3 regions of the Aliivibrio friggae genome follow, and region 2 is predicted to be linked to each of the others. Evidence: predicted binding sites of a transcription regulator. Region 2 holds the regulator's gene; each other region holds the start of a gene.
What was found. Region 2 encodes CRP, which controls carbon source genes, mostly activating them, when cyclic AMP is high. Its sites were predicted from a motif close to TGTGANNNNNNTCACA; they were not measured.
Positions count from the first base shown of each region.

Region 1: AC2INI_RS17435 (glycogen/starch/alpha-glucan phosphorylase) is a predicted target of CRP. The motif match lies at 1,576-1,591, and genes of this name have one in related genera.
Region 3: AC2INI_RS05710 (NupC/NupG family nucleoside CNT transporter) is a predicted target of CRP. The motif match lies at 4,664-4,679, and genes of this name have one in related genera.

Region 1 covers NZ_CM170649.1:881,142-889,387, reverse strand. Annotated here, with positions in the region: gene AC2INI_RS17435 (glycogen/starch/alpha-glucan phosphorylase) at 1-1,444, opposite strand, end outside; gene malT (HTH-type transcriptional regulator MalT) at 1,841-4,546, shown strand; gene AC2INI_RS17425 (polyprenyl-phosphate transporter) at 4,681-5,601, shown strand; gene AC2INI_RS17420 (TetR/AcrR family transcriptional regulator) at 5,709-6,314, opposite strand; gene AC2INI_RS17415 (efflux RND transporter periplasmic adaptor subunit) at 6,497-7,612, shown strand; gene AC2INI_RS17410 (efflux RND transporter permease subunit) at 7,615-8,246, shown strand, end outside.
Region 2 covers NZ_CM170648.1:2,598,952-2,607,197, reverse strand. Annotated here, with positions in the region: gene AC2INI_RS12020 (aspartate aminotransferase family protein) at 1-241, shown strand, start outside; gene astA (arginine N-succinyltransferase) at 393-1,409, shown strand; gene astD (succinylglutamate-semialdehyde dehydrogenase) at 1,422-2,879, shown strand; gene AC2INI_RS12005 (2-oxoadipate dioxygenase/decarboxylase family protein) at 2,892-3,686, shown strand; gene crp (cAMP-activated global transcriptional regulator CRP) at 3,756-4,388, opposite strand; gene AC2INI_RS11995 (OsmC family protein) at 4,634-5,035, shown strand; gene hslU (ATP-dependent protease ATPase subunit HslU) at 5,122-6,456, opposite strand; gene hslV (ATP-dependent protease subunit HslV) at 6,479-7,003, opposite strand; gene AC2INI_RS11980 (SPOR domain-containing protein) at 7,194-7,769, opposite strand; gene cytR (DNA-binding transcriptional regulator CytR) at 7,944-8,246, opposite strand, start outside.
Region 3 covers NZ_CM170648.1:1,211,531-1,219,776, forward strand. Annotated here, with positions in the region: gene AC2INI_RS05685 (transporter substrate-binding domain-containing protein) at 338-1,438, shown strand; gene AC2INI_RS05690 (class I SAM-dependent DNA methyltransferase) at 1,527-2,228, shown strand; gene AC2INI_RS05695 (LysR family transcriptional regulator) at 2,311-3,174, opposite strand; gene AC2INI_RS05700 (hypothetical protein) at 3,274-3,450, shown strand; gene AC2INI_RS05705 (LysR family transcriptional regulator) at 3,545-4,480, shown strand; gene AC2INI_RS05710 (NupC/NupG family nucleoside CNT transporter) at 4,766-5,971, shown strand; gene AC2INI_RS05715 (glucosaminidase domain-containing protein) at 6,206-7,114, opposite strand; gene AC2INI_RS05720 (peptidylprolyl isomerase) at 7,207-7,704, opposite strand; gene bla (class A beta-lactamase) at 7,755-8,246, opposite strand, start outside.

The DNA of each region.
Region 1 (8,246 bases), on a different replicon from region 2:
CTGGATTACAGAACTTCAACCAACGACGAGGAGTCACACCATTAGTTACGTTCGTCAGTTTACCTGGGAAGTATTCATTAAACTCTGGGAATAAATCACGCTTAACTAACTCAGAATGAAGTGCCGCAACACCATTCACAGCGTAAGAAGAAACCACACATAAGTTTGCCATGCGCACCATACGATGCGTACCTTCCTCAATGATTGAAAGCTTACGTAGCTTATCAACATCGCCAGGCCATTTCAGTTTTACGCCTTCTAAGAATAGATAGTTAATGTGATAAATGATTTCCATATGTCTAGGAAGTAAGCGAGAAATTAACGATTCGCTCCACGTTTCTAATGCTTCTGGAAGTAACGTATGGTTAGTGTAAGCAAATGTCTTCGAACAAATTGCCCACGCTGCATCCCATGTTAAGCCACGCTCATCAATTAGAATACGCATCAACTCAGGAATACCAATGGTAGGGTGAGTATCGTTTAGTTGGATCGTTTCGTATTTTGGAAGATCTTCAATCTTATGACCTGCCGCATCATGGCGACGTAAGATATCTGCAATCGAACATGCACAGTGGAAGTACTGCTGCATTAAACGCAGTGTTTTACCTTTCTCGTGGTTATCATTCGGATACAAGACTTTCGTTACGTTACCCGCATCAATTAGAGCATGTTGCGCTTCAAAGTAATCGCCATTGTTAAAGCTAGCTAAGCTAAACGGTGCTTTAGCACGACATTCCCACAAACGCAGTGGATAAACCGTATCACTTTGGTAACCAACAATTGGTAAATCCCAAGGCATACCTTCAACTGACATACTAGGAACCCAGCGACGTTTCTCTTCGCCATTTTCAGTGTACGTTTCAACTTTACCGTAAAAACCAACGTTTTGTGCAAAGTCAGGACGAGCCACTTCCCACGGGTAGCCTTCTACACCACGCCATGCATCAGGTGCTTCTTGTTGACGACAGTCATCAAAAGACTGACGGAACAGGCCGTATTCATAATGCAGACCGTAACCAATAGCAGGGAACTCTTGCGCTGCTAATGAGTCCATAAAACATGCAGCTAGACGACCAAGGCCACCATTACCCAATGCAGGATCTCGTTCTTCTTCTAACAAATCCGTTAAGTTATGTCCTAGATCACCCATAGCATCGGTAATGTCTTCATAAAGACCCATGCTAATTAAGTTGTTACCTGTTAAACGACCAATTAAGAACTCTAAAGATAAGTAGTTCACACTACGTGCGTTCTTAATTTTCTCATCATTTTCAGTGCCAACAAGGTCAAACGTGGTTAGTTCAGCTAGGGCTTTACCCATCGCTAAATACCATACCTTAGAAGTGGCTGTTTTTTCATCAGCACCAAATGTCGTTACTAAATGCTGCTTTACAGAAGCTTGAAATGACGCTTTATCAAAATCTTTGATGTTGTTCGTTTTCATCTTGTATCTCTCACGAAGGTTCATAAATCAACTGTGAGTAATCCTGCCTGTTTCGAATAATAGTCGCATCCTCCTCCTTGGGGGCGGAGACTAAAATCAAGAAAGGCGTAGTAAAAACAAGCATAATTTAGCGTGATATAACTCAAACTTTGTAGGCTTACAGGGGGATTTGACGTGATAACTGGCACAGTTTTGTGGCATTAAATACAAAATGATAACAAGATCACAGTTTGGAACATTTAAGAAATTACATCATACAACGCAATAGAAGAGATTGATTTATAAAACAAACCATAACTAAAAAGAAACATAGATCACACTTATGGGGCGTAGATGAGACATTCTTTTCCAATATTATGGATAATCTTCTTAGTATTTTTAAGAAGAACAATAATTATGTTAATACCATCGAAATTACATTTTCCTAGACGCTTGCATAACGCCATCATAAGACAGCGTGTACTTAATACACTTGCAGATGCCATTCATTATAAATTGGTCTTATTTCGATCTCCTGCTGGCTATGGCAAAACAACAATGGCTGCACAGTGGTTATCAAGTAAAGGGGCCACAGGTTGGTATAGCCTTGATGATGGTGATAATGATGAATATAAATTTGCTAAATATTTTGTTCAAACCATTAGTAATGCAACCGGACTAGATCTTCCTCACTCAAAAGCATTAACAGAGAAACGTCAATTTGCCTCTTTATCTAGTCTGTTTTCTCAAGTATTTACTGAGCTGATCCCATTTCAAGAAGAAGCCTATTTCGTACTCGATGACTATCACTTAATCACCAATGACGCGATTCATCTTGGGCTAAAATTCTTCCTTAAGCATTTGCCTGATAATCTCACTCTGGTTATTACCAGTCGTTCTCAACCGCCACTAAACACAGCCAATTTACGAGTTCGAGATCTATTGATTGAAATTGATAATCAAAGTTTAGCTTTTGACCAATCAGAAACGTCTCTTTTCTTTAACCAACGTCTTAACGATGACATTGACCAAGAATCAATTACCAACGTGCGCAAACACGTTGAAGGTTGGCCATCTGCCTTACAGCTCATAGCCCTGCATAGTATTCAAAATAATCAGTCTTTAAGTAACTCAACACAGGCGATGGCTCAGCTTAATCATGCCCATTTGTGGGATTATCTTGCTGAAGAAGTGTTTGATCATTTAGATAAAGAAACCCAACACTTTTTAATGCGTTGTGCGGTATTCGAACACTTTAGTACCCAGCTACTGGTCAGGGTCACAGGCCGAAATGACGCACAGCTATTAATTGAGAATCTAAACCGATTCGGTCTATTCATTAATAGCGATAGTGATAAAGAAGACTGGTATAAATTCCATAATTTATTTGCTGAGTTCTTAACGCATCAACGCCAAAACTATTTAGCGCATGAAGAAGTACAGCTGCAGCAAAAAGCCGCAAACGCTTGGCTATCACAAAAGAATATTTATCAAGCACTTCGCCACGCGAAAAATGCTAAAGATGATCAATTAGTCGCAGAGATCTTAACGCAGTATGGCTGGCATCTATTCAATAATGGCGAGCTTACGTTACTTGAATCTACCATTACGCAATTGGATCCCGAGGTGTTATTTACCTCTCCTCGATTAGTTATCATTCGAGCATGGTTAGCGCAAAGCCAGCACAACTACTTACAAGTGGATGACCTACTATCTGAAGGGCAAAAAGAGATGTCTGCACGTAATATTGCGTTAGACAGACAAATGCAGGGCGAACTCGATGCTTTACGCGCTCAAGTTGCTATCAACAAAAATGAACCTGAAGCTGCCCTCGCCTTTGCAGAAAAAGCCCTTGAAGAGTTAGATACCAATAAATATCGCAGCCGTATAGTCGCGACATCTGTAATTGGCGAATACCATCACGTTTCAGGAAACCTTGCACAAGCACTTGCCTTAATGCAGCAAACTGAAAAGATGGCAATGACCTATAATATTTATCACCAAGCGTTGTGGGCTATTTTGCAACAAAGTGAAATATTAATGGCACAGGGCTTCATGCAAGCCGCTTTTGATTTACAAGATAATGGCTTCAAGCTGATTGAAGACCAAGATTTAGGTCAGCTGCCTTTACATGAATTTTTATTACGTTCACGCGCGCAGATCTACTGGTTCTGGTTTCGTTTTGATGAAGCAGAACAGTGCACATGGAAAGGGTTAGATGTTCTTTCTCCGTTTGATGAAACCAAACACCTACGTGGTTACTCAATGCTTGCTCGTTTAGCGGTAGCTCGTGGTGAACTAGACAAAGCTGAGCGCTATCTAGAAAAATGCCAGCAGCTATTAAGCCAAGCGGATTATCATATTGATTGGAAAGCCAATGCCTCTTCAGCTCAGCTTTTCTATTGGCAGGCGAAAGGCAATACGGAAGCAATCAGCTATTGGTTAACGCACACAGAAAAACCTGAAACTCGTTGTAATCACTTTACTCAGCTTCAATGGCGCAATATTGCCAGAGCCTATTTCCATTTAGGAGATATTGAAACGGCGATTGCAACACTGCAAGCTTCTCAAACCATTGCTCAGCAACATAAATTACTCACCGATATTAACCGTAATGCCATTATGGAATCAGTGTTGTTGTATGAGAATAAGCAAATAAATGAATCAATTGAAGCAATGCACCTGGCAATAAAGCAATCGAATCAAACGGGGATCATTGGCAGTTTCTTAATGGCAGGCCGCAACACCTTAAAGCCATTAGCAAAATTACTGCAAAAAGGAAATCTTACTGAGCTTGAAAAGCATCGTATTGAGCAATTACAAAAAGCATTATCAAATAATGAACGCTCTCGCTCTGCCCATTTTGATGAAACCTTTATTGAAAAAGTGATTAATAATCCAGAGGTCCCAGAGCTGATAAGAACAAGCCCTCTTACTCATAGAGAGTGGCAAGTATTAGGATTAATTTATTCAGGTTTTAGTAACGAGCAAATTGCTGCAGAGTTTGATGTGGCTCCAACCACAATCAAAACTCACATTCGTAATTTATATCAAAAACTAAATTTAGCGAATAGAAAAGCAGCGATTGCCATGGCTGATGAGCTAGTAAGTATGATGAAGTAGTGCCTATGCCAACAATTATCTCATTAATGATATTGGGATAATCATTTTTACGACATTTTTTATACAAAACTTATGTATAATCACGTACCTTCGTGCATTATGCATAAGTTTTTTTTCATCTATATAGAGCTAAAATGAACTATTTAACGACATTCTTTAAAGGTATGGCAATGGGCGCAGCTGATGTTGTTCCTGGTGTATCTGGTGGTACGATTGCCTTTATTACTGGTATTTATGACACGCTTTTAGAAAGCATCCGTCGCATTAATCCTTCTATTTTAGGGTTATGGAAACGTGAAGGATTTAAAGCGGCATTTGCACACATTAATGGTTTTTTCCTTATTTCTCTTTTTGGTGGCATTTTAACGAGCATCTTAACACTCGCAAAAGTCATCACATGGATGCTGCACACGCACCCTATTCCTCTGTGGTCATTCTTCTTTGGTTTGATCATCATCTCAATCATTCATATCGCAAAACAAATTGAGAAATGGTCATTAGATCGCTTTGTTATGTTATTGGCGGGTGCCGCGTTTGCTTATAGCATTACGGTTCTAAACCCAATGACCATGACACCATCAACCTTTACTTATATTCTTGCTGGTTCAATTGCCATTTGTGCAATGATTTTACCGGGAATTTCAGGCAGCTTCATTCTTCTACTTATTGGTATGTACAGCCCTGTTCTTGGTGCAGTCAAGTCTCTTGATTTAGTCACAATGGGACTATTCGCGTCAGGTTGTGCCATTGGCCTACTGAGCTTTTCACACGTACTTTCTTTCTTATTAAGAAGATTCCGTGATATTACCTTAATCTTTTTAACCGGCTTAATGGCGGGCACATTAGGTAAGATCTGGCCTTGGAAAGAAGTGATTGAATGGCGCACCAACTCAAAAGGCGAGCAAGTACCATTGATTGAGCACAACCTATCACCATTCAACTATGAGCAAGTAACACAACAACCTGCACTTATTGGTTTTGCTGTTGTTGGTGTAATTCTAGGTATCGGCTTAGTGGTTGGTTTAGAAATGTACGCAAAGAAAAACGACAAGTAATACGTATTTTTTGAACAAGCTATAGAAACAAAAATGGCGGTGAAAGAAAGGTTATCCACCTTATCTTCACCGCCATTTTTATTAGATCTCTATTTAGTTGGGACCACTTATTTAATACCATAAGATTGAATAAAAATAGACGTCACCGTATCTACCTTACTCTTCACCGCATCGCCTGTCGGTTCAGTATCTAAATTCATTACCTGCGGCCAAAATAGCAAGCCTTGAAACAGACTCACGTACACATCTGTCATTAATTTTGAATCGACATTCTTTAATCGCCCAGCTTCAATAGCCGTATTGAACCACTGCGTTATCGCTCGAATACTGTAGATATTTTTTATTAAGTTTTTTGCCATTTCTGGTTGGCGTAAAAACTCCATCACTATGGTGCGAGCAAGGGAAATACCATAGGTTTGATAAAGTATTTCTATCTCTTTATAAGCAATATCATTCAATTGCTCTTCGGTACTTTTCTCTTCATCAAATTGATAAGAAACGTTTTCGTTTACTGAATCATTAATAATGGTTAATACCGATTCAAATAACACTTCTTTACTTTCAAAATGACGATAAAGGGTACGTTTAGACACTTCAGCCGATGAGGTAATTCTATCCATATTGGCAGCAAGAAAACCGTGCTCAATAAATTCTTCTTTTGCCGCATTGATAATATCAAGGTGCTTTTGCTGTGATCGTGTCAGTTTTTTCATAGTCCCTCCATCACTAAATTTAGAACATTCTACCCACTCAAAATAAAAATGTACACTCAAGAGTTTACTTTGTGATAATTTAGCCATAAAATAAACTCACGAGTTTACTTTAGTAATTGAAAAAATGATTAGCTCGATTATTTTATGTTCAACCAACCACTCTTTTCATGAGGAATGAGTCAATGAATTCACGTATTTCGACTGTTATGTTAATGAAGAAAACCGTACTGGCTGTCAGCCTTGCGATTGGCACACTAATGATCTCTGGTTGTGACTCAAACGAAGCACAATTAGAAACAACAAAAGTCGACACTATTCGCCCTGCACTTATTGAAGTGATTAGCCCAAGTATAAATGCGCAATTACGCTTTAACGGTGTTGTACGCTCTGCCGAACGTGCTGATTTAGCTTTTAGAATGAATGGACGTGTTATTAATGTGCTTGTTGAAGAGGGCCAACAGGTAACAAAAGGACAATTACTGGCGCAATTAGATCCTCGTGATGCGAAAACGGCACTAGAGTCAGCACGTGTTGAATATAAAAATAGCCAAGCAGAATACAACCGTGGCAAAGCGATTTATGAAAAAAGCCAAGCCATTGCTAAAAGTGATTTAGACACACTAAGCACTCGCTATAACCTAGCTAAAAATCGACTAGAAGAAGCAAAACGTCAATTAGAGTACACCCAATTGACCGCTCCTTTTGATAGTATTGTTGGTCGTAAGATGATCGACAATCATGTGCAAATACAAGCAAATAGCCCAGTATTGACCATTCATGATCTTGATAACTTAGAAGTACTTATCAATATTCCAGACAGTGTCATGTTAGGTGAATTAAAAGGCTCAGAAGCGATAGCTCAAATCAGTGCTGTTCCTAATGTACGCTTTCCTCTTGTATTAAGTACGTATGGCACTCAAGCGGACCCAATAACGCAAACCTACCCTGTGGTACTAAAGTTTAAAGAATTAAGCGGCTTTAATGTATTACCGGGCATGACAGTAAAAGTGACTCCTGTGTATCCAAAAGACTCAGCAGAAGAGAACACTCTTATTACCGTGCCTTTAACCGCTATCGTGCCAGATAACAAAGGCGGTCAATTTGTGTGGGTGGTTGATGTTCAAAATCAAGTACAGCAACGCGCGGTTAATACCGGTGAATTACTGGCAAACCGAGTGGTTATTACTCAAGGCTTGCAAATGAATGAACGCATTATCATTGCCGGTGTCACTAGCATTAAAACCGACATGATCGTAAAACCCTATTCTGAACAATCAGCAATGAGTGACGGGGAATAGAGATGGACATTGCACGTTATACCATGACTAAACGTACCTCAGTGTGGGTGCTTATCACTCTGATCTTATTTGGTGGTTACTTAAGCTATTTAAAACTAGGTCGTTTTGAAGATCCTGAATTTGTCATTCGTCAAGCGGTAATCAATACCCCATATTCTGGCGCAACCGCTCAGGAAGTATCAGACGAAGTAACCGATATTATTGAAGGTGCCGTTCAATCACTTCAAGAAGTAAAAGAAGTGAAGTCTGTCTCTAAACAAGGCATGTCTGAAGTGACGGTTGAAATCAAACTTGAATTTGCTCAAAGCCAAGCCGCTTTGCAACAAGTGTGGGATAAACTGCGTCGTAAAATTGGGGATGCACAACGCCAATTACCACCAGGAGCAAGCGCATCTATTGTTAATGATGACTTTTCTGATGTGTACTCGCTATTTTTTGCCGTAACAGGCGAAGGCTTTAGTGACAAACAACTGCAAGATTATGTCGATGACTTACGACGTGAACTTGTTCTTGTCCCTGGTGTTGCAAAAACAGCAACACTAGGCGAGCGCCAAGAAACTATTTTCGTTGAAATGTCGAGCGAGCGCATGGCGCAATTTGGCGTATCTGCAGAGAAAGTGTATCAGGTACTACA
Region 2 (8,246 bases):
TGTAAAATACGATATGTTCGCAGAGATCCGTGGCAAAGGTTTACTACTTGGCGCAGCATTAAATGAAGCATGGCAAGGTCGTGCTCGTGATGTCCTTGTTGCCGCAGGAGAACAAGGCCTAATGGTACTTGTGGCTGGCGTGAATGTAGTTCGTTTTACACCATCATTAGTGATCACAAAAGAAGACGTTGAGCTTGGTTTTACTCGTTTAGATAAGGCACTTGCGTCATTAAATAAATAGATTCATATAGGGATTTGGGCAACTCCGGAGTTTGGGTTGCCCTCTTTTTATTTAGATTTAAAACCTAGGTGTTCATTCCAATAGATAGCCTTGAAGTTTTATCTATTGGACTTAGCACAGTCTATGAAACATCGCATCGGAGGGAATATTGATGCTTGTTATTCGTCCTATCACTCAGGAAGATTATCCTGCACTTCATCAGTGTGCCGTAGAATCTGGCCACGGCTTTACCTCACTACCTGTCAATGAAGAGCAATTACGAAATCGAATTGATCACTCTATTGGGAGCTTTGAAAAAGAAGTTCAATCCCCTGGCACGGAAGGTTACCTTATGGTTGGGGAAGATTCGGTCACCGGTGAGGTTACGGGAACGACAGGGATAGAAGCCGCAGTTGGTTTGGATTCACCTTTCTATAATTATCACATCAGTAAAGTGGTTCATTTCTCACGTAAGCTCAATGTTAATAATGTCGTGAAAGTACTGACTTTTGGTAGTAATTATACTGGTAGCACAGAGATCTGTACGCTTTTCTTACGTCCCGAATTTCGTGAAGGTCTTAATGGCCGCTTAATGTCTAAAGCGCGTTTTTTAATGATGGCAGAGCACCCGCACCGTTTCTCAGATACCATTTTTGCTGAAATGCGTGGTGTCTCAGATGAGGAGGGGCAATCTCCTTTTTGGAAATGGCTACAAAAGCACTTTTTTTCGATCGATTTTACCGAAGCTGATTACCTAACGGGGATTGGTTATAAAGGTTTTATTGCGGATCTTATGCCTAAATTACCGATTTATGTCAGCTTATTAAGTAAAGAAGCGCAAGCGGTGATTGGTAAGGTACATGACAATACTAAACCGGCTCTAAGACTATTAGAAAATGAAGGTTTCCGCTGTCGAGGTTATGTCGATATTTTTGATGCAGGGCCGACGGTTGAATGTGATTTGCGCAGCATTGAATCAGTGCGAAATTCATTTAAAGCTAAAGTGATCATCACTGAGCATAACAGCTCGCAGCAGTATTTAATTGCAAATACATCGTTTGAGAATTTCAGAGCAACAGCAACCACCGCCGCTTATGATAAAGCGACCGATACCGTTCATTTAACACAAGAAGCGGCAACGGCATTGCAAGTAGAAGTGGATGATTACGTACGTTTATTAGCTCAATAGAGGACAAAGGATATGACACATTGGATTGCAGGGGATTGGGTTTCAGGTAATGGTGAAACAATACAATCAGTAAGCCCGTACAACAGTGAAGTGGTGTGGGAAGGGAACAGCGCAACCAAAGAACAGGTTGAGTCAGCCGTTGGTGCGGCACGCCATGCCTTTATTGAGTGGAAAAAACAGCCTTTTGAAGCGCGCCAAGTGATCATTGAGCGTTTTGCTGAGTTAGTAAAAGAAAATGCAGATCAAATAGCAGAAGTGATTGCTAAAGAAACCGGTAAACCATTCTGGGAAACCAAAACGGAAGCCGGTGCGATGGTTGGTAAGATCGCCATTTCTATTCGTGCTTATCATGAAAGAACGCCCTATAAAGAGCGAGAAGCCGCAGGAAATAAAATTGTACTTAGACATCGCCCTTTAGGTGTTATGGCTGTCTTTGGGCCGTACAACTTCCCTGGGCACCTTCCTAATGGTCATATTGTTCCAGCACTGCTTGCCGGTAACACAGTCGTGCTAAAACCTTCAGAGCAGACGCCATGGACCAGTGAAGTGATCATGAAATTATGGCAACAAGCAGGCTTGCCAAATGGTGTGATTAACCTAGTACAAGGTGCTCGTGCAACAGGTGAAGCGTTAGCGGGCGCTAAAGGTATTGATGGCCTGTTATTTACCGGTAGTGCGAATACTGGACATATCCTGCATCGTCAATTCTCAGGAGACACAGGAAAAATGCTGGCTCTAGAAATGGGCGGCAATAACCCGATGGTTATTTCAAAAGATTTTGGTGATCAAGAAGCGGCAGTTTACACCATTATTCAATCGGCATTCATTAGTGCGGGTCAACGTTGTACATGTGCTCGTCGCTTATATGTTCCTATTGGAAAAGCAGGCGATGAATTGTTAGTTCGCCTTGTTGAAGTGGCAAAAAGTATCGTTGTTGACCAACCGTTTGCTGATAACGCTCCGTTTATGGGCTCGCAAATATCAGTCGCAGCGGCAGAATTTATTCTAAACGCCCAGAAGAGTTTACAAGACTTGGGTGGCGAGTCTTTACTCGAAGCCAAAAGCTTAGGTCATGCCTTCGTTTCACCCGGTATTATTGATGCGACTAAGGTTGCTGAATTACCAGATGAAGAATACTTTGGACCATTACTGCAAGTGGTGCGTTACGAGACATTAGAAGAAGCCGTAGAGCTTGCTAATGACACTCGTTATGGTTTATCGGCAGGCCTTGTTTCAACGGATGACAGTGAGTGGGAATATTTTGTAGAGCATATTCGTGCAGGTATTGTAAACCGTAACCGTCAACTGACTGGAGCAAGTGGTGACGCGCCATTTGGTGGTCCGGGTGCATCAGGAAACATGAAACCAAGTGCTTATTACGCTGCGGATTATTGTGCATACCCAATGGCATCAATGGAAGGAGATGCGTGTGAAATTCCAGCTCAACTCTCTCCGGGTTTAACTCTATAAGAGGCGATAAACATGAATAATGTAAACTCTTTATTTTCGTCATTGTGGCAAGATTATATTGCGCGCTTATCCCCATCTGCTGGGAAGGTTCATCAATTACTATCTAATAACGATGAACTGATTAACGATCATATTGCGCTACGTACGTTTAATTTACCTAAAGTTGGACTACAGACTCTTGCTGCACCATTTTTAGCAATAGGCTATAAAGCGTGTGAGACTTATGACTTTGAAGCTAAAAAACTGAAAGCGCAGCATTTTGAACACCCAGATCCTAATGCACCACTCGTTTTTATTAGTGAATTATTAGTAGAAGAGCTATCACCTGAAATACAGGACATTATTCATGGCTTGGTTGAACAAGTACCAGCCCACTATTTTGCCACCAGTGATTTTCTTTCTTCCGGTAGGCCTTGGACATTAAGTTTCGAAGACTATCAAGTATTAGCGAAGGAAAGTGAGTACGCTTCTTGGTTAGCGGCTCATGGTTATGGCGCTAATCACTTTACGGTTTACGTTAATCAGCTTGAAGCCTTTGCTGAAGTGGTTGATGTGAACCAACACTTACGTGATGCAGGTTTTGCAATGAACGAAGTGGGTGGTGAAGTGAAAGGCTCTCCTGAGGTTTACTTAGAGCAGTCATCAACAATGGCGGATAAAGTGAAAGTGAATTTTACTGAGGGTGAGTTTGAAATTCCTGGTGGATTTTATGAGTTTGCTAAGCGTTATTCGCTACCTAATGGCAAGATATATACAGGATTTGTCGCTGCATCTGCTGATAAGATTTTTGAAAGCACAGACAGTTAATTCTAAAATTTAGGCATAAAAAAACGCAGCTCAAGGGCTGCGTTTTTATTTGTTTAAGGTAGCGTTAAATTAACGAGTACCGTAAACTACAATTGTTTTACCGTGTGCAGAAATCAAGTTTTGCTCTTCAAGCATCTTCAAGATACGGCCAACAGTTTCACGTGAACAACCTACAATTTGACCGATCTCTTGACGAGTGATCTTAATTTGCATGCCATCTGGGTGAGTCATTGCATCTGGTTGTTTAGCTAGATTCAATAGAGTCTGAGCGATACGGCCTGTAACGTCTAGGAATGCTAAATCACCTACTTTTTGGCTAGTGATTTGTAGACGAGTTGCCATTTGAGCAGAAAGACGCATCAGAATATCTGGGTTTACTTGGATAAGTTGACGGAATTTCTTAAATGAAATCTCAGCAACTTCACAAGGACTTTTTGCACGAACCCATGCTGAACGTTCTTGACCTTCTTCAAACAAGCCAAGCTCACCAATGAAGTCACCTTGGTTAAGGTAAGAAAGGATCATTTCCTTTCCTTCTTCATCTTTAATTAGTACAGCAACAGAACCTTTTACGATGTAGTAAAGAGTCTCAGCTTTTTCACCAGCGTGGATCAAAGTACTTTTTGAAGGATACTTATGAATGTGACAATGAGATAAGAACCACTCTAATGTTGGATCTGTCTGAGGTTTACCTAGAACCATACTTTATACTTCCTCTGCGTTTGCCAAGTAGGCGATGTCCATTTTAAAATAACTGAGCCAAATATCAGTTTGGCCTATACAATATGGTTATCGGAACAAGGCTGCATGTTCGTTGAGATAATTGATAAAATCATACCCTGTTTCGCCGTTGATTTCTTGACTTTGATCGTATGAAATGTGCGACCAAGGGCACAATTTCGTGAAATGGATCACGAGTTTTCCTTTTATATAGTAAAGAGGCTTTTATGAACGCTGAAGTTAAATGGATTGATGGATTTACTTTCTTAGGTCAATCTCAATCTGGTCACTCTGTTGTAATGGATGGTAATGGTGGAGAAAAGGCACCAAGCCCAATGGAATTAGTGCTAATGGCTGCGGGTGGCTGCAGTTCAGTTGATGTTGTTGATGGTTTGAAATCAGCAGATCAAGCAGTCACAGCTTGCATCGCAAAAGTATCAAGTGAGCGCAGAGCAACGGCACCAAAAATATTTACTCATGTAAATATTCACTTCGAAGTATCAGGTCATGATCTTGATAAGGCAGTTGTTGAGAAGGTGACTGCGGATTCATTACAAAAATATTGTTCTGTGTGTCTAATGCTGGGGGAAGGCATTGAAATGACACATTCTTGGGAGATTTTAGCTTAATCGCTATTTTTGATTAAATGACAATCAAGAAAAAGCCTTACTCATTTTATAGAGTAAGGCTTTATTTTTGGTGTGATAATTATTTATTACAGGATAAAGCGGCTTAAATCTTCATCTGCAACTAATTTACCTAAACGCAAAGTGACATAATCTGCATCAACCACAAGGCTTTCACCGTCTTTTTCTGATGCGTCATAAGAGATCTCTTCCATCAGACGCTCCATCACGGTATGCAGACGACGAGCACCAATATTTTCTGTGCTTTCGTTCACTTGGAATGCAGATTCAGCAATACGGCTAATCCCATCTTCAGTAAATTCAACATTCACATTCTCTGTCGCCAATAAAGCAATGTATTGCTCTGTTAACGATGCATTTGGCTCTGTTAGAATACGTTTAAAGTCATTAGCTGTAAGTGCTTCAAGCTCAACTCGGATCGGTAAACGACCTTGTAGTTCTGGGATTAAATCAGATGGTTTTGCCATTTGGAAAGCACCCGATGTGATAAATAGCATGTGGTCTGTTTTTACCATGCCGTGTTTAGTACTTACTGTGCTACCTTCAACTAACGGAAGTAAATCACGTTGTACACCTTCACGGGAAACATCACCAGACTGAGAGTTTGAGCCTTTACAGATCTTATCAATTTCATCGATAAAGACAATGCCATGGTTTTCAACATTGAAGATGGCTTGTTCTTTTAGCTCTTCAGGATTAACCAGCTTCACACCTTCTTCTTCAGTCAGTGCTTTAAGCGCATCTTTAATCTTCATTTTGCGCTTTTTAGTGGTGTCGCCGCCAGAAAGATTCTGGAACATGCCTTGAAGTTGGTTTGTCATCTCTTCCATACCAGGAGGAGCCATGATCTCTACGCCAACTTGAGGGGCTGCAACATCAACTTCAATTTCTTTGTCGTCTAGTTTGCCTTCACGTAATTTCTTACGGAAAGATTGGCGAGTGCCAGAGTTATTATCACCTTCTTCATTTTTACCCCATGCATCGCGTGCTGGTGGTAATAAAATATCAAGGATGCGATCTTCTGCTTGCTCTTCAGCGCGGAATTTTACTTTTTCTACCGCTTGTTGATGGGTCATTTTCATTGCCACATCAGTTAAGTCACGAATGATGCTATCAACTTCTTTGCCAACATAGCCAACTTCGGTGAACTTAGTCGCTTCAACTTTAATGAATGGCGCGTTTGCTAATTTAGCTAAACGGCGGGCAATTTCAGTTTTACCAACACCTGTTGGACCTATCATCAAAATATTTTTAGGCGTTACTTCAGAGCGAAGCTCAGGGTTAAGTTGCATACGACGCCAGCGGTTACGCAATGCGATTGCCACTGAACGCTTTGCTTTATCTTGACCAATAATATGGCTATCTAATTCGTGTACAATTTCACGAGGAGTCATCTCAGACATGGGTATTCCTTATTATTTGTCGTTAAACGTTCAGTTCTTCAACGGTATGATTATGGTTAGTGTAGACGTCAATATCGCCAGCAATAGTCAGTGCTTTTGTGGCAATTTCACGAGCATCTAAATCGGTGTTTTCTAGTAATGCCGTCGCTGCAGAGCGAGCAAAGTAACCACCAGAACCAATAGTTAATAGATCATTATCAGCATTGATTAAATCACCTGTACCACTGATGATTAAAGAGGTCGTTTTATCAGCAACGATTAACATTGCTTCAAGACGACGTAGAGTACGGTCACTGCGCCACTCTTTTGCTAACTCAACCGCAGCTTTAGTTAGGTTGCCTTGGTGCATTTCTAATTTACGTTCACACAGGTCGAACAGAATAAAGGCATCGGCAGTGCTGCCTGCAAAGCCAACAAGTACTGAATCATTGTATAGGCGACGTACTTTTTTAACGTTACCTTTGGCGATCATATCACCTTGAGATGCTTGGCCATCGCCAGCAACCACGACTTTGCCTTCACGGCGTACAGAAACAATTGTAGTCACGAGTAAAACCTCTTATTCGATAATGTCATTAATTAAAGCATGGCACCATCTTCATGATTATTACTACTGTAATGGGGGGAAGGGGAAGGGTTTTCAAGTTGAATGGATAGAAAAAAGGAGCACTCAATGCGCTCCTTTTTAAATGTGTGATGCTATTGGCGATTTTAATCGCTGTTCTTATGCTACGTGATTATTGATCTTTCCAAATTGCACAAGGCTCAATTTTAGCGCGTTGTAATTTATGGCGATCTTTTTCTGCATCACGTTTAAATTTGTATGGGCCAAGAACGACACGATACCAGCTGCTTCCTGATTTTTTTCGTACCGTTGAGCTTAAACCCTGAAAAGCGATATCCATTTTACGTTCTTCAGCTTGCGAGCTCGATTTATAGGCACCACATTGCATAATGTAAGGGATCTCTGAGACTTTCAGATCTTTTTGTACGACTTCAATTTCTTTATTTGGCAGTTCATCCATATAGCTCCATTGCTCTTCTGGCATTGGAGGGATATCTTCACTATTGGTTTTCTTTTTCGTTTTTACTGGAGCGACTTCCGTTACCGTTGTTTTTTTCTCTGGTGTTGGAGCGTCGTTTAAAAAGTAAAGTGCATAGCCAAAAACAGCAACTAAGAGGCCTGCAACAGCCACGGCTTTCCATGGCGTTGAACCTGTCGATACAGGTTGCTTAGCGCCTTTTTTCTTGGTTGTTTTTTTTGTCGCTTTCTTAGGAGAGCGTCCACGTTTTACGTAATCTTTATTAGCCACAGTTCTTTACTTTACTAGATTTTAAAGAGAGTAGTTCATGGTAATCAGTTGTATGAACTCATACCAGTACTTGTGTAAAAAAGTACGCAAAAAGTCACTATTTAGACAAATAGATTACTTTAAAGAACCATTTCTAATGAATCATTCTCATTATCTATCGTTTTAATCTTAAGTTTAACGATTTTTTGGTGGTGCGGTACTCTCTCTGACAACTAAAGATGATTCTAATAATCGCGAGCCTGAACGAACATCATTGCCTTTTAATAGCTCTAGTAGCATGAGCATGGATTGACGACCAATTTCATAGCGAGGCTGCGAAATAGTGGTTAATGGCGGATCGCAGTATTGTGAGAATTCAATATCATCAAAACCCATAATTGAAATATCTTGTGGAACACGAAAGCCCATCTGTTTTGCTTTTTGAATTGCGCCAATAGCCATGATGTCATTGTGACAAAAAACAGCCGTTGGTGGTGA
Region 3 (8,246 bases), 1.4 Mb from region 2:
GTTCTAATCGTTAGTTTTGAAAGATTGTCCAAAGTTTGTTCTCTTTTAATTATGTGTTTTTTGTCAGGGCTACAGGTATTTCAGTCTTCTTATCTAGAAGTTTGCGCGTAAACGTTGAGCATGCCCTGAGGGTATATTTTAGATGAGCAGTGTAGCCGATACTATTTATTAAGCTAGTCAATTTATATCTTCTTTAGTAATTAAAATTAAAGGGGATTTTTTGTCTATGCTTCTACATATTGAGTTCGATAATTAGAAGAATAGCCATTCAACTGCTACCTTTTAATAAGAGAATCAATTCAATAGGGCGTTTTCGACGTATGGATAGGAGAGTGTTATGTATGATGAGAAAAGGTTTTTTCGTCATGGTTTGGTTTCAATGGTTATCTTTGTGGTAGCAATGCTTATAGGGATAGAAAAAAGTGAAGCGAATACCGAGCTTAAAGTAGGAACCTATCACTGTCCCCCTTTTATTTTTCATCAAAATTCTCAACAATATGATGGCTTAAGCATGGTTCTGTGGCAACGAATTTCAGAGATCATGAAGGTTGACTATTCAATTCAAAATTATGAACTGGACGATCTATTACTAGCTGCAGAAAAAGGAGATATTGATGTTGGCGTTTCTTGCATATCTATTACTCCTGACAGAGAAGAACATGTCGATTTCTCCCACTCATTTTACGAAACACACCTTGCCATCGCGGTAAAAAACCGTGGTTATCTTGATTCATTTATTAGTATTATTACCAATAAAACCTTGTGGAAAGCGCTTGGTGTATTTTTCTTTGTAGCGATAAGTGTTGGGGCTTTCTATTATTTTCTTGAGCGTAAAAATAACGACAAACTCTACTCGATGCCAACCAAGCGAGGTCGGTTAGCTGAAGCCTTGATCCTTGGTGTGCTATTTATTACCAAAGGGCCTTTCAACTACTTTGAATTTAAAACCTTATCTGCACGAATAATGACGGTATTGATTGCCATGTTTTCTACCGTTTTCATTGCCAGTATTACTGCGATATTGGCAAGTTCGTTAACACTAGAGCAACTACGGTTTGATGTAAAAGGAGTTAATGACTTATCAAAATTAAAAACGGGAGCGAAACAAGCAACAACGGCTTCTTTGTTATTGAGTGATCACAGTATTGCTCATGAAACCTATTCTAATATGCGGGAGTTATTAGTTGCTCTAGATAATGGAGAGGTGGATGCTATCGTGGCCGATGATGCGGTACTGCGTTATATGATTAAACAAGGAAAAGCAAAAGAGACGTTTGCCGATTTAGTCGTTCTGCCATATCAACTTGAAAAACAAAATTATGGTCTAGTTTTAGTTGAAAATAGTGAGTACGAAGAAGAAATTAACCGTGCTTTGCTGCAAATACGAGAAACAACAGAATGGCATCAGATCTTGTTAGAATATTTTACAGAAAAGTAGCTTAAATGAGTGGCTTAATTTGGGATAGATCTCGTATGATGAGATCCCATGAATCACACCGCCATAAGTTATATTCTGAGAGATAACCATGTCTAAAATGTATACGACATTTGCTGAGCAATATGATTCAGCAGTACAAGATAATATCTATAATGCACATTTAGAAAGACCGTCATTACAAGCCATTATTGGTGATGTTAATGCGTTAGATATTATTGATTTAGGCTGTGGAACGGGTGTTTATGCTGAGTACTTGATCAGTAAAGGTGCAGGTAAGTTAACCTGTATTGATTACTCTCAAGAGATGGTTAATATGGTACAACGTAAATTTGGTGAACGAATTACGGCGTACGCGCAAGATGCATCAATAGGGCTTGTTAAAGAAGAGAGCGAAAGTGCTGACCTGATTATTTCACCATTAATGATCCATTACCTTGACGATCTATCTACACTATTTACAGACATTGCTCGTGTATTAAAAAAAGGGGGGAGTTTTGCTTTTTCAACTCACCACCCATTTGCGGATTTTGAATGTTCATTATCAGGAAATTACTTTGAAAGAGAGTTGATAACTGAAATGTGGGATACCGTAGGTGAGCCAATCGAAGTTCAATTTTACCGTCGTTCGTTAACTGAGTTAGTCCAAGCACTGACAAATTCAGGACTTGTCGTCACTGCTATTTCTGAAGGTAAAGTCTCTGAAAAAGTAAAAACTATTTCTGAAGAAAGATATGAACACTTATCTAAGAATCCAAATTTTATCTTTATTAAATGTCAAAAGTTGGGTTAGCTATTAAGGTTTAATACAAGTAATTCAATGCTATTAATTATGTGAAGATGATTATTTAGTAGCATTGAATGGTTAACTGTATTTATAGCTCAAACATTTCTACAGAGTGTTGATATAACCATGAATGAGCTTGGCCAAGATTATGATTTTTTATCACGACACGGTCTATATGTAAGAGCCAATTTTTCTCTTCTGAGTCTACATCGAGTATCTTTAATGCTTGATTCTTATTTGTTAGATGGTCAGGAACAAACCCCCAACAATCATCAACCGTCAATAATGATTGCAGAGCATTTACATTGTTCGTTTTAGTTACCGAAGATGAGAAATGAACATTCCAAGGGCTATGCATATTAGTCAATAATATTTGATGGTATCGCTTTAATTCATTGAGATGAATAGATTTTTGTGAGTGAAGAGGGTGATCTTTATTGGCTACCATCGAAATAGGTAAATAACCTACCAAACCAAGCTCGACTTTTTTAGGAAGAGCATCATTACACAGCATAAATCCAATAGAGGCTTTTCCTTGTGCTACTAATTCAGATATTTCTTGATTCTCTGCGGTATTAATATTCAACTCAGTATGTGGAAATTGCTGATAAAATTCGTTTATCACTTTGAAAAACGTCGGAGTCAGTAATAACTCATTTATAACGATGGTTAATGTATCTTCTATTCCGAGACTAAAAGAGTTGAGCATGGTCTCAATGTCTTTCGCTTGGGATAGTAAATGGATGGATTGGATATACAAACGCTTACCGTGAGGTGTCAGTGTAGGTATTCGGGTCGAACGGTCAAAGATCTCCACTCCGGTGTCTATCTCTAAGTTAGCAATAGCAGTACTAATAGCTGATTGTGCTTTTCCCAATTTTCGTGCCGCAGCAGAAAAAGAACCAGATTCAACACATTCAATAAGCGTTTCAAGTTGCTGAAGATTAAACATAACATCCATCTATTTATTAGATACTAATTAATTACAATATATCAAAATTTTGAATGAAAATAGTGAAACTTAATTTTAGTACATAAATAGGTTGTCTTTATGACTCATTCAGTTTCTCAAGAAAAAAGTTCGGTTCAGCAAGAGATGGAAGCATTAAAAGCGCGTTTAAATCAAAACAAACAAGTAATGCAAGGTTCAACAAAAAAATCGGAATCAACAGAATTCATGTCTTTAATGATTAAAAGTGCAGGCACATTTGAAAAAGAGTCAAAATAAAAGAATGGATATTCTTACTCTCATTTCTTTTAATTGAGGAGGTAAGTGTTATTATCCGCCGCCCGTATTCCCTTTGAAATAAAGGACAAGAGAGATGCATGATCGTGCCAGCCAAATGGTGATATTTTACGCCTTAGCCAAAGCGGGTAGTTTTACTGCTGCAGCAAAACAAATGGGTGTGTCTACCTCTCATGTAAGTAAGCAACTGGGAGTACTAGAGGCGAATTTGAATGTGAAATTAGTTCAAAGAACGACTCGTTCGCTCATTCTTACGGATGCAGGGCAACAGTTTTATCTGTACTGCGAAAAAATGTACAGTGCGATGACCGAAGCCAGCGCAATTATGGATAATGAACGTGACGGTGTTGCAGGTATTTTGCGGCTAGGGCTATCGCAGTCTTTTGGCACTATGCATATTATCCCTGCGATTGATAAATTACGTCAGCAATATCCTGAGCTACAAGTGGAAGTTCGCTTGTTTGATCACCGAGCAGATATGCTTAAAGAGGGGTTGGATTTATGGGTGACAAACTTTGAAGACTTGCCTGAGGGCTATGTTGCTCAACGTTTAGCAGATTCACACTTTGTATTGGCAGCATCGCCCGATTATCTAATTGATAAAGCAGTCCCTCACCATCCTCAAGATCTCACGGAGCACAATTGCTTAACGTATCAGAGCCGTCACCGTGATTACAGTAATTGGGATTTCAGCAAAGGCAATGAAGAGTTGTGTGTCAAAGTTTCTGGGAACTATCGTGTTGACTTAGCAGAAGCGGTAAGGGACGCGGCTATTTCAGGGTGGGGCGTCGCCTATTTAGCCAGTTATTTATTAACCAATGAATTTAATGATGGCAAATTGATTCAGCTCTTACCTGACTGGAAAGCGAGTCAAAAAATGCCAATTTATGCGGTTTACCCAAGTCGTAAACACTTGCCAAGAAAGATAAGTGCGGCCATTGATTTCTTACGTCAGCATATTGGTCAACAGCCATATTGGGATAAAGCGTTAATGAAATGGGTTAAGTTATAATCAAAGTATTATATGGTCGATATTGGCATTGATTAAATTAAATACAGCGCAATGATGCCTTTTTAATCAATGACTTAAATTCATTATCAGCCTTGAAATAAATATATTTTCCATACAGCAACAATACCCTTTCCAAATACCGCTCTTATTTTATAAATCAATAAGTTAAGATGACCTACAAAACGTGATCTAAATCTCATTAACAGGGCGTTAGCAACCTCGACTTGCACGCAAACCTTTGCGCATTAGAATGCAGGCTCATTTTCGATAGCACAGGTTTCTATCATGACATCGCTACTTGGTATTTTTGCCATTTTACTATTTGCTTACCTATGTTCGACTGATCGCCGTAATATCCCTTTAAGAACTGTCTCTTTGGCGTTTGGCTTACAAATCCTATTTGCTCTATTGGTACTTTACGTTCCTGCTGGTAAAGAAGTTCTAAATTCAGTAACCGCAGGCGTTTCAGGCGTGATTGACTATGGCCAACAAGGAATCGCGTTTCTGTTCGGTGGCTTAGCGACAGGTAAAGTCGGTTTTGTATTTGCCATTAACGTACTTGGCATTATTATTTTCTTCTCCGCGCTAATTTCAGCACTTTACCATCTTGGTATTATGCCTAGAGTAATCAATTTTATTGGCGGTGGATTACAACGCTTATTAGGCACAGGACGCGCAGAATCACTTGCAGCGACGGCAAATATCTTTGTGAGTATGGTAGAGGCTCCACTTGTCGTTAAACCTTATTTGAAGCACATGAGTGATTCGCAGTTCTTTGCGGTGATGACCTGTGGTTTAGCGTCAGTAGCTGGCGGTACTATGGTAGGTTACGCATCTCTTGGTGTGGATCTTAACTTCCTTATCTCAGCGGCATTTATGTCGGCACCAGCTGGCTTATTAATGGCTAAAATGATGGTTCCACCGGGTGATGAAGCCAATAATGACGATGAAATTACTTCAGTAGAAATCGATCACGCAACCAATGTATTTGAAGCACTAGCGGATGGCGCAATGTCTGGTTTACGTATTGCAGTAGCAGTAGGTACCACGTTATTAGCATTCGTAAGTGTCATTGCCTTATTAAATGGTTTGCTTGGCCATGTCGGTGATTTCTTTGGCTTAAAACTAAGCTTTGAATTGATCCTTGGTTACCTATTTGCACCAGTCGCTTTCTTATTAGGCGTGCCATGGAACGAAGCGATCCTTGCGGGTTCATTGATTGGTAATAAGATCGTAGTCAATGAGTTTGTTGCCTTTATTCAATTGATGGAAGTGAAAGATCAACTAAGCCCACATTCTGTTGCGATTGTTACCTTTGCTTTGTGTGGTTTTGCCAATATCTCAACAATGGCGATCTTGATTGGTGGTTTGGGTAGTCTTGTTCCTGAGCGCCGTCCGTTCATTGCAAAAATGGGTTTCAGAGCGATTACTGCAGGCGTATTAGCAAACTTGATGAGTGCCGCGATTGCCGGTGTGATTTTGTCGCTTTAAGATTATACCAATCTACATAAGTATTTGATCATTCTTGCTTGTTAAAATCGATTATATCTGCGTTTTAAATTTTGTAATTAGATCCACTAGTTACTGTAATTTATGCCTTGCTCTAATCGATTTTTCCTACGCAATTATCTGAACAACTACTTATCCAGAATGGTGTTAATTACTCAATTTCAAATAAAGAAAAGGTTGCGATCAAAAAGTCGCAACCTTTATTTTTTCTAGATCCTAGTCCTCAAATCTCACTCGAATCGGCGTTGAGCTATCAAATGTAACCTGATCAAAACTATCTAATTTATGATGCTTAATTAGAGATTGTAAATTTTCAACATAAGCGTCACCACGAGTAGAGTAGTGAGATAAAGCCTCGACTAACTCATACCCTGATAATTTACCTTCACGACTTAGTTTTTTACGTAAAATCCAAAGATCTTTATAAGCCGATGTCGTATTTAGGTTATACATATAACGAGCAGTTCCTGCGAACAGGTTATCAAATGCAGCAACTTTTACATGCCCACCAGGGGTACTTAAATACTTACCGCCTTTAGAAGATAAATGCTCTCCATATAATCCATTCCCTTTAACTGCGAAATAACTGGTTCCCCAGCCACTTTCATCAATTCCTTGAGCGAGAACCATACCGACAGGAATAATATCTAGGCGTAAAAGCAGGTCATCAATGCTGTTTGATTTAATATCATAAGACGTCATTAACTCATTTAGCCATACTGTTTCTTCTTTCGACCATTCACTTTTAGGCTGTTTCGATAGCGTAATTACGTCATTTCTAACCGCACTTATGCGTTTATTCACCTCAATAATTGTAGGCAGTAATAAACGAATAAACCCTGAAATTTTCTCTTGAACAGGTAACGAATTTAAATCACTAGGAAGATTCTCAACAAAGAACGCTGGGATTTGATCCGTGCTGCTAACATTCGCTAATTGATACTGATGCAGCTTAAATTGATTGATAAGCGATTGAGCTGAGTTAAGTGTGGTGACTTTTACTTCAGGGTAGGGATTGTGGATCTTCTCTGGTGAAATAGGCAATTGAGTATCCGCAAGAGTGCTAGAAGATGCGATGAGAAGTAAAGAGGCAGAGATATGTTTTAACTTTTTAGATAAAGACATAAATGGAGTTCCATTTTAATATTAATCGGATCGAAAACGGCGCTATATTCAGCACCGTTTTTAGTGTTTATGTGGAGTTAACAGTCGCTCTGTTATTCTTCTACAATAGTCACTTTCTCGATCACAATACTCTCTTTTGGAACATCGTCAAACTCACCGATAGATTTAGTTTTAATTTTTGCAATTTTCTTAACTACATCCATACCAATAGTGACTTCACCAAATACTGCATAGCCCCAACCAGCGTTAGTGGTGGCAGTGTGATCAAGAAAAGTATTGTTGGCGATGTTGATAAAGAACTCACTGGTTGCAGAATGAGGTGCATCAGTACGCGCCATAGCGATAGTGCCGTTTAAGTTTTTCAAACCACGGTTCGCTTCATTCACAATCGGTGCGCGCATTTCTTTTTCTTGCATGTCCGCAGTAAAACCACCGCCTTGGATCATAAAGCCTTTGATAACACGGTGAAAAATAGTGCCTTCGTAAAAACCCTCTTGGCAGTATTTTAAGAAGTTTTTTGAGCTTACCGGTGCTTTTTTTTTGTTAAGCTCAATGTGAATGTCGCCAAAATTGGTGGTTAAAATGATCATATAGTTAATGTCTATTTAAAAGTTAATTGAGAAAGATTATACGTAGTTTCTTAGTTTATGTTGAACTCTTTGAATATAGCGTTACCCACTTCCACAATAATTTGGTTGCGTGAGGCCATATCTAAATTTGTTTGAGTTAAGTAGATAGAGATAATGATAGGGGCGCGTTTGTTACTCCAAACAATGGCCGTGATCCCACGCGATCCAAATCCACCAGCGCCAGAGCGATCAGCAATTGACCACTTAGCAGGTAAAATAGAACGTAATAGCGGATCAGATACCTTGTTATCGACCATCCAGACCTTTAGTGTGCGTTTGTCTTTGGTATTAAGTGTTTGACCAAATAATAATTCGTTGAGTGTATTTGTCATCGCATTCGGAGTAGTCGTATCTCTAACATCTCCCTTTTGAGCTTCATTTAATGCAGGTTCAATACGGTCTAATCGAGTGATATTGTCTCCAATTAAACGTAAGAAAAGCGTGAGTGAGCTAGGGGTTCCAATCTCAGCTAGTACGATATTTACAGCCGTGTTATCGCTCAT